DNA from 3 places in the Pantoea sp. App145 genome. Region 3 is predicted to be linked to each of the others. Evidence: predicted binding sites of a transcription regulator. Region 3 holds the regulator's gene; each other region holds the start of a gene.

Region 1 (3,282 bases), 2.0 Mb from region 3:
GTAGTTCAGGGTGACCAGCACCCCGGCCAGGCCCGCCATCGCCGCGCCAATCATAAACACCAGCGAAATCACCCGGTCGGTGTTGATACCAAGAATGGCGGCCATGCGCCGGTCCTGCTGCACCGCACGGCAAATCCGTCCCAGCCGCGTGTATTGGATAATCCAGGTAAGCAACGCCATGCCGCACAACGCGGCAATCAGGATAAACACTTTGGTCCAGGTGATTTGCACCACGCCATCGCCCACTTCCATGCGCAATACACCGGACATCAGGGTGGGAATGCCCTGCTGGTTCGGACCCTGACTTATCTGCACGTAGTTTTGCAAAATCAGTGACATACCAATGGCAGAAATCAGCGGTGCGAGACGGGTGGAGTTACGTAACGGACGATAGGCGATGCGCTCGATAGTCCAGCCGTAGACCGCCGTCACCACAATGGTGAAGATCAGGGTGCCGAAAATCAGCAGTGGGAAGGAGTGAATGCCAAAAAAGCTGAGCAGCCCCAGCCCGATGGCACAAAGATAGGCAGAGACCATATACACCTCGCCGTGGGCGAAGTTGATCATGCCGATGATGCCGTAAACCATGGTGTAGCCAATGGCAATCAGCCCGTAAACCGCGCCCAGTGTCAGGCCGTTCACCAGCTGCTGGAGAAAGAAGGCTTCCATATGCAAGTCCCGTGCTTAAAGGGAGCGCAAACTTCGCGCCCAATCGCGAATGGCCCCGCAACACGCGGGGCCGCGTGTCAGCTTACAGCTGGTGATATTTGCCTTTATCGTCCCACTGATACACCACATAATCCGAGACTTTCAGATCGCCTTTGCCGTCCCAGGCTTTTTTGCCCATCACGGTATCAACGCTATTGGCCTTCAGCCACTCACTGGCTTTGGCGTTATCTTTACCTGCGGCTTTGTAAGCGGCGGCCAGCGCCTGCACTGAAGCGTAGGCATACAGGGTATAGCCTTCCGGCTCAAAACCACCGGCGCGGAATTTGGCGATCACCGCTTTGCCGTCAGGAATCTGACGCGGATCCTGACCAAATGTCATATAAACGCCTTTGGTGTATTGCGGGCCGCCCGCTGCGGTTACCATATCTTCAGTCACGATACAGTCACCGGAGAAGAAGGCCGCCGTCACACCCTGCTCACGCATCTGACGTACCAGCGGACCGGCTTCCGGGTGGCAGCCACCGAAGTACACCACATCCGGTTTGACTGAGGCGATTTTGGTCACCAGCGCGTTAAAATCTTTCTCGCCACGCGACAGACCTTCATACAACACCTCGTTGACTCCGCGCTTTTCCAGCGCAGCCTTGGTGGCATCGGCCAGCCCCTGGCCGTAGGTGTCTTTGTCGTGGATCACCGCCACGCGTTTGGCTTTCAGCTTATCGATGATGTAGTTAGCGGCAATCGCCCCCTGCTGATCGTCGCGGCCACACATACGGAACATGGTTTTCATGCCGCGTTCGGTGATTTGCGGGTTAGTCGAGCCGGGGGTAATCGCCAGCACGCCAGCATCGTCATACACTTCGGAAGCGGGCATGGTGGAAGAGGAGCAGAAGTGCCCCACCACGGCCAGTACCTTGTCCTGGTCTACCAGGCGGTTGGCAACGGCGACGGCCTGTTTCGGTTCGCAGGCGTCATCCCCCTGCACCAGCACAATTTTTTCACCATTCACCCCTCCGGCCGCATTGATGTCATCGGCTGCCTGAGTCGCACCCTTCCAGTACTGTGCGCCGTAAGTGGCGTTGGGGCCTGAGAACGGACCGGCCACCCCAATCTTAATATCTGCCTGGGCATAAAACGCCGCGCTCAGGCAACCTGCAATCACAACCTTCAATGGTAATTTTATGAATTTCAAAGACATGCTTTCAATCCTCAACGGGTCAGGAACGGAGCCATACCACGGCCTGGGAGAAATCAATTTCTGAAACTTAACGATGTGCAGTCTGTGACCAGCAGGGCCACGGTTAACAATCAAGCAAAAAGCTCGCCAAAGGTAAGCATTGGTGACAAGTTTTTGCACCGGCATCGCGCCAAAGCGGGAGGGAACGCGTCTGCTGATCTTAACCATAGCCAGCGTTTTAAGACGCACCAGCACTCTGTTGGTGCAGAATGCGGTTGATCACAGATTCTTCATGGTGCTGAGGGGTTTACCCGCTATGCTATAGCCAAATCGGCCCAAAATTGATGCGGGAGAACTTATGAATACACAACGGAACGGCATCAGCAGCCAGCAGGCGCTGGATGAACTTGAGCGGTTATACGCCAACGCGGTAGAGGCGTTACGCAACGCGATTCGCGACTTTACTGAAAACGGACGTTTGCCGGATGAGGCAGCGCGCCAGCAGGGGTTATTTGTCTATCCGGAGCTGCGTATTACCTGGGCTGGCGAGGGTCCGCAACGTAATCGTACCCGGGCCTGGGGCCGTTTTACCCACACTGGCAGCTACAGCACCACCATCACGCGCCCGGCGTTATTGCGTCACTATCTCAGTGAGCAATTGCTGATGATTGAGAAAGAGTACGAGGTGGTGATTGAAGTCGGACCCTCGCAGCAGGAAATTCCTTACCCTTATGTGATTGACGGTTCCGATTTGTCTCTGGACCGCTCGATGAGCGCCAGCATTGCACGCCATTTCCCCACCACCGAACTGTCGCAGATTGGTGATGAAACCGCCGATGGTTTGTTCCATGCTGACGCGCAGCTCCCGCTGTCACACTTTGATGCACTGCGTACCGACTTCTCGCTGGCGCGTCTGCGCCATTACACCGGCACCGCCGTGGAGCACTTCCAGCCGTTTGTGCTGTTTACCAATTACACGCGTTACGTTGATGAGTTTGTCCGCTGGGCAATTGAACAGGTGCAGGATCCCAACACCTCCTACGACAGCCTCGCCTGCGCCGGTGATGTGGTGATCACCAAAGATACCCAGGACCCGGAAGCGATGATGTCGGATCTGGCGTGGAAGAAACATCAGATGCCGGCCTGGCACCTGACCTCACCCAATCGCCGTGGCATTACTCTGGTCAACATTGGCGTGGGTCCTTCCAATGCCAAAACCATCTGTGATCATCTGGCGGTGGTGCGCCCACATGCCTGGCTGATGATAGGGCACTGCGGCGGCCTGCGTGAAAGCCAGACCATTGGCGATTACGTGCTGGCGCATGCTTACCTGCGTGACGATCATGTGCTGGACAGCGTACTGCCGCCGGATATTCCGATTCCGAGCATCGCCGAGGTGCAACGCGCGCTCTACGACGCCACCAAAGCAGTGAGCG
Region 2 (3,282 bases), 520 kb from region 3:
TGCTGCAACAGGCGGTGGTCTCCGGCGAACGTATTTTTGAGCTGATGGATGCGGTCCAGCAGGATTATGGCGCGGACAACCGTCCGCTGGCGTCCGGGCGTATTGCGTTGCGTGATGTCAGTTTTGCTTACCGTGCCGATCGTGATGTGCTGAGCCGGATCGATCTGGATGTGCCTGCGCGTGGCTTTGTCGCGCTGGTGGGCCACACCGGCAGCGGCAAAAGCACGCTGGCGAATCTGCTGATGGGCTACTACCCGGTCACGCGTGGCAGTATCGAGTTGGATGGTCGGCCGTTGCCACAACTGACACATCAGGCGTTGCGCCAGGGCGTGGCCATGGTGCAGCAGGATCCGGTGGTGCTGGCCGATACCCTGCTTGCCAATGTTCGTCTTGGCCGCGATATCCCGGAAGACGCGGTATGGCAAGCGCTGGAAACGGTGCAACTTGCGCCACTGGTACGCTCGATGCCGGATGGCATCTATACCCGGCTGGGCGAGCAGGGCAATAATCTGTCAGTCGGGCAGAAGCAGTTGCTGGCACTGGCGCGGGTATTGGTGTCGCTACCGCAGATTCTGATTCTCGATGAAGCCACCGCCAATATCGATTCCGGCACCGAACAGGCTATCCAGCACGCACTGCGCGCGTTGCGCCAGCACAGCACGCTGGTGGTGATTGCGCATCGCCTTTCCACTATTACCGAAGCAGATCAGATTCTGGTGCTGCACCGTGGGCAGGTTGCCGAGCGGGGCACACACAGCGAATTGCTGGCGCAGCAGGGCCGTTACTGGCAAATGTATCAGCTGCAACAGGCAGGTGATGAACTCGCGGCGGGCATTCCCTTAGCCATTGAAGGGTGAGTTGCACCTTTTTTGAGCGCCATTATCGGATTATTCTGTACAAATGCACTTCTTTGAGGCTGGTCGCACCAAAGAAGTGCAAATATTCCACTCCTTTCTTCCTTTCCTTGTTGCATTTGTGTTGTCCATCACATAACGAAGCGTGCTGCCACGCGGCTAATGCGCTGACTCTGCGGTTTTTTTATTTATGGCACACCCTTTGCTTATATCCCTGCGTGTCCGGTAAGACTTACTCATTAAATACCTGGAGGGGATCGTATGAAGCTGGTTACCGTGGTAATCAAACCATTTAAGCTGGAGGACGTGCGTGAAGCCTTATCCTCTATTGGCATTCAGGGACTGACAGTTACCGAAGTGAAGGGTTTCGGTCGCCAGAAAGGTCACGCAGAGCTTTATCGCGGTGCCGAGTACAGCGTGAACTTCCTGCCAAAAGTAAAAATTGATATCGCCATTGCTGATGATCAGCTGGATGAAGTGGTCGATGTCATCAGTAAAGCCGCTTACACCGGCAAAATTGGCGACGGTAAAATTTTCGTCGCGGAACTGCAGCGCGTTATCCGTATTCGTACTGGCGAGACCGACGAAGCAGCACTGTAACTGGGCCTTGATTGTGATGGGATGGAAAGAAATGAATAAAATGATGACGAAGTTGGGCCTGACCAGCCTGGCGCTGTTACCGTCTCTGGCCATGGCGGCAGCACCTGCCGTTGCGGATAAAGCCGATAACGCGTTTATGATGATCTGCACCGCGCTGGTGCTGTTCATGTCAATTCCTGGTATTGCCCTGTTTTACGGCGGTTTGATTCGCGGTAAAAACGTGTTGTCGATGCTGACTCAGGTAGCGGTAACCTTCTCCCTGGTCTGCGTGTTGTGGATGATTTACGGTTACTCGCTGGCCTTCAGCGAAGGTAACGCCTTCTTCGGTAGCTTCCAGTGGGCGATGCTGAAAAACATCGAGCTGAAAGCACTGATGGGGACCTTCTATCAGTACATCCATGTTGCGTTCCAGGCTTCCTTCGCCTGTATCACCGTGGGCCTGATTGTCGGTTCTATCGCTGAACGTATTCGTTTCTCTGCGGTGCTGATTTTCGTTGCGGTATGGCTGACTCTGGCCTATCTGCCGATTGCGCACATGGTCTGGGCTGGCGGCTTGCTGGCGACCGATGGCGCGCTGGACTTCGCAGGCGGTACTGTGGTGCATATCAACGCCGCGGTGGCTGGTCTGGTGGGTGCTTACCTGGTGGGCAAACGTGCTGGCTTCGGTAAAGAAGCATTCAAACCGCACAACCTGCCGATGGTCTTCACCGGAACTGCGATCCTGTATGTGGGCTGGTTCGGTTTCAACGCCGGTTCTGCCTCTGCTGCGAACGAAATCGCTGCCCTGGCGTTCCTGAACACCGTGATTGCGACTGCGGGTGCGGTACTGTCATGGACCTTCGGCGAGTGGGCGCTGCGTGGTAAGCCTTCTCTGCTGGGTGCCTCTTCAGGCTTCATCGCGGGTCTGGTTGCTATCACCCCGGCGTGTGGTTATGTCGGTGTTGGTGGTGCGTTGATTATCGGTCTGGTGGGTGGTCTCGCTGGCCTGTGGGGTGTCACTACCCTGAAGAAATGGCTGCGTGTTGATGACCCGTGTGACGTGTTCGGTGTGCACGGCGTGTGTGGCATCGTAGGTTGTATCCTGACGGGTGTATTCGCTTCCTCTTCACTGGGTGGCGTGGGTTATGCCGAAGGCGTGACTATGGGTCATCAGGTCTGGATTCAGCTGTTCAGCGTGGGTACCACCATCGTCTGGTCCGGTGTGGTTGCCTTTATTGGCTTCAAACTGGCCGATATGATTGTTGGCCTGCGTGTTCCGGAAGATCAGGAACGTGAAGGTCTGGATGTTAACAGCCACGGCGAAAACGCTTACAACCAGTAAGAGCCAGGCTGAAGAAGAGCAGTGCGCTAAAACAATAAAAAGCAGAAGGGGCGAGAAATCGCCCCTTTTTTTATGCGTCGCGCTGGCGCATTACCCCTTCCTGCACCGTGGTTGCCACGAGTCGGCCATCCTGAGTAAAGAACTCTCCGCGCACAAAGCCACGTGCACCCGAAGCCGAGGTGCTGACAACGCTATACAGCAGCCATTCCGACAGATCAAACGGGCGGTGGAACCACATCGAGTGGTCGATAGTCGCTACCTGCATATCAGGCTCGAGAAAACCTTTGCCGTGCGGCTGAAGGGCGACAGGCAGGAAATTGAGGTCTGATGCATAGCCGAGCAGGTATTGATGAATCCGGCGATCCTGCGGCAACTGCCCGTTGGCGCGAACCCATACCTGACGTACCGGCTCATCGACGCGCCCTTTTAGCGGGTTGTGGATTTGTACCGGGCGGATATCCAGTGGCCGTTCGGCAAGAAATTTTTCCCGCAGCTCGCCAGGCAGAT
Region 3 (3,282 bases):
ATGCCGGTCGCATCGTCATTGATGATGAAGACATCAGTATCCTGCCACTGCATGCGCGTGCGCGCCGTGGCATTGGTTATCTGCCGCAGGAAGCATCGATTTTCCGTCGCCTGAGCGTTTACGACAACCTGATGGCGGTATTGCAGGTTCGTGATGATCTTAGCGAAGAACAGCGCCAGGACCGTGCCAATGAGTTAATGGAAGAGTTCCACATTGAGCACCTGCGTGACAGCATGGGTCAGGCGCTTTCCGGTGGTGAACGCCGCCGTGTGGAGATTGCCCGTGCACTGGCCGCCAACCCTAAATTCATCCTGCTGGATGAACCATTTGCGGGTGTCGACCCCATTTCCGTCATTGATATCAAGAAGATCATTGAGCATCTGCGCGATAGCGGGCTGGGCGTGTTGATCACCGACCACAACGTGCGCGAAACCCTTGCCGTTTGTGAACGCGCTTACATCGTCAGCCAGGGGCATTTGATTGCCCACGGCACCCCCGATGAAATACTTGCAGATGAGCAGGTTAAGCGTGTTTATTTGGGCGAAGAGTTCAGACTCTGATAAGGTGTCGTAACCTCCGACGTTTGCTTAGGAAATTCAATCCGGATTATGAAGCAAGGTTTGCAACTCAGGCTCAGCCAACAGCTGGCGATGACACCCCAGCTGCAGCAGGCAATCCGCTTGCTGCAACTCTCTACGCTTGAACTCCAGCAGGAATTACAACTGGCGCTGGAAAGCAATCCATTGCTTGAACAATCAGATCTTCATGAAGAAGTAGACACACGCGAATATCAGGAGAGCGAAGCGCTCGACACCCGAGAGGCACTCGAACAAAAGGATATGCCGGAAGAGTTACCGCTCGACGCCACCTGGGATGAGATCTACACCGCCGGTACGCCTTCAGGCACCGGGACCGATTATCAGGATGATGAATTGCCGGTGTACCAAGGGGAGACGACGCAGTCATTGCAGGACTACCTGATGTGGCAGGTCGAGCTGACGCCCTTCACTGATACTGACCGTGCCATTGCGACCTCGATTGTGGATGCGATTGACGATACCGGCTACCTCACCGTGACGTTGCAGGATATCTGCGACAGCATTGGCGATGAGGAGCTGACGCTGGACGAAGTGGAAGCGGTACTGAAACGCGTGCAGCGTTTTGACCCGGTCGGTGTCGGTGCACGTGATTTACGTGATTGTCTGCTGGTCCAGCTTTCACAATATGCCAGTGATATACCGATGGTGGCCGAAGCGCGCCTCATCGTCAGTGAACATCTCGACCTGCTGGCCAATCATGATTTCCGCAGTCTGATGCGGGTGACGCGTCTGAAAGAAGATGTGTTGAAAGATGCCATGCTGCTGATTCAGTCGCTCGATCCGCGTCCGGGCCAGTCGGTGAATACCAGCGAACCAGAATATGTCATTCCTGATGTGCTGGTACGCAAAATCGGCACGCGCTGGACGGTCGAACTGAATGCTGACAGCGTGCCACGTCTGAAAATCAACCAGCATTATGCCGCGATGGGCGGAGCTGCGCGTAACGACAGCGATAGCCAGTTCATCCGCAGTAACTTACAGGAAGCCCGATGGCTGATTAAGAGCCTGGAGAGCCGCAACGACACACTGCTGAAAGTAACACGTTGTATTGTCGAGCAGCAGCAGGCGTTCTTTGAGCAGGGCGAGGAGTATATGCGCCCCATGGTGCTGGCGGATATCGCCTCAGCCGTGGATATGCATGAATCCACGATTTCGCGCGTCACCACGCAGAAGTATTTACATAGCCCGCGTGGCATCTTTGAACTGAAGTATTTTTTCTCCAGCCATGTGAACACCGAAGGCGGTGGCGAAGCTTCTTCCACGGCAATACGTGCGCTGGTAAAAAAATTGATCTCTGCGGAAAACCCCGCAAAACCCTTGAGCGACAGCAAACTGACCTCCATGTTATCTGAACAGGGCATCATGGTGGCCCGCCGTACGGTTGCTAAGTATCGCGAGTCTTTGTCCATCCCGCCCTCGAATCAGCGTAAACAGCTGGTTTGAATGTATTGAGAAGGAAGACCTATGCAGATAAACCTTACCGGACTGAATGTAGAGATTACCGAACCGCTGCGCGAATTTGTAAATAGCAAATTTGCCAAACTGGAACACTATTTTGATCGTATCAATCAGGTCTATATTGTTCTGAAAGTGGAGAAGGTAACGCAGATTGCTGATGCAACCTTGCATGTTAACGGCGGGGAGTTGCACGCGACATCGGAAGCGGAAGATATGTACGCGGCCATTGACGGATTGATCGACAAGCTTTCCCGTCAGTTGACTAAACATAAAGACAAACTGAAAAAACACTAACCTTCACGCTTGCAGAGTGCTGACCGGTTCGGCACTCAGAGCACAGAATGGGGCGGGCTGACCGCCCCGTTTTGTCATCTGCGCAAGCGCCAACAGGAGAACCTGCATTTTCCCCGCTAACGGGTTAAAGTGGGTGATCCTCGCGGCTATGTGAACTCGCAAGTGAAACGATGATGAACAACGATCTGACACTGGAATTGAGCTCGGTCCTCACGCTGGACTGCACCCGCAGCGGCGTACACTGCCAGAGTAAAAAACGTGCGCTGGAAATAATCAGCGAGCTGGCAGCTAAGCAGCTCAATCTGCCTCACCAGACGCTTTTCGAAGCAATCCTCACCCGTGAACGCATGGGCAGTACCGGTATTGGCAATGGCATTGCTATTCCGCATGGCAAGCTGGAGGAAGACACCCTGCGCGCCGTAGGTGTGTTTATCAGCCTCGATCAGCCGATCGCCTTTGACGCGGTCGACAATCAGCCAGTAGACCTGCTGTTTGCGCTGCTGGTGCCGGCGGACCAGTGTAAAACCCATCTGCATACGCTATCGCTGGTGGCAAAACGCCTGGCAGATAAAACCGTCTGTCGCCGTCTGCGCGCAGCGCAGAGCGATGAAGAACTCTATGCCATTATCACAGAAGCGCAGGACGACCATCCTTAAGCGACAGACACTTTTACCGGCCAGGGTGCCGGTTTAAAACGGGAGAAATGTGATGGTGCTGATGATCGTTAGCGGTCGGTCAGGCTCAGGAAAATCAGTCGCGTTGCGTGCGCTTGAGGACATGGGATTTTACTGTGTCGATAATCTGCCAGTGGTGCTGCTGCCCGAACTGGCAAATACGTTAACCGAACGCAATATCTCAGCCGCCGTCAGTATTGACGTGCGGAACATGCCCGAATCGCCGGAGATTTTTGAAACTGCCCTCAATAATCTGC

What was found. The regulator sigma-54, encoded in region 3, starts transcription at its own class of promoters, with help from an activator protein. The targets are predictions, from matches to a motif close to GTTGGCACANNTTTCGCTNT.
Region 1: a site for sigma-54 is predicted at 1,979-1,998, ahead of RCF31_RS01100 (branched-chain amino acid ABC transporter substrate-binding protein). Genes of this name have one in related genera too.
Region 2: a site for sigma-54 is predicted at 1,044-1,063, ahead of glnK (P-II family nitrogen regulator). Genes of this name have one in related genera too.

The regions. Positions count from the first base shown of each region.
Region 1 covers NZ_CP133290.1:251,306-254,587, reverse strand. The annotation lists gene RCF31_RS01105 (ABC transporter permease subunit) at 1-669, opposite strand, end outside; gene RCF31_RS01100 (branched-chain amino acid ABC transporter substrate-binding protein) at 752-1,867, opposite strand; gene RCF31_RS01095 (AMP nucleosidase) at 2,205-3,282, shown strand, end outside.
Region 2 covers NZ_CP133290.1:1,745,265-1,748,546, reverse strand. The annotation lists gene RCF31_RS08055 (SmdB family multidrug efflux ABC transporter permease/ATP-binding protein) at 1-857, shown strand, start outside; gene glnK (P-II family nitrogen regulator) at 1,116-1,454, shown strand; gene amtB (ammonium transporter AmtB) at 1,486-2,775, shown strand; gene tesB (acyl-CoA thioesterase II) at 2,846-3,282, opposite strand, start outside.
Region 3 covers NZ_CP133290.1:2,268,658-2,271,939, forward strand. The annotation lists gene lptB (LPS export ABC transporter ATP-binding protein) at 1-560, shown strand, start outside; gene rpoN (RNA polymerase factor sigma-54) at 609-2,042, shown strand; gene hpf (ribosome hibernation promoting factor) at 2,064-2,351, shown strand; gene ptsN (PTS IIA-like nitrogen regulatory protein PtsN) at 2,525-3,007, shown strand; gene rapZ (RNase adapter RapZ) at 3,060-3,282, shown strand, end outside.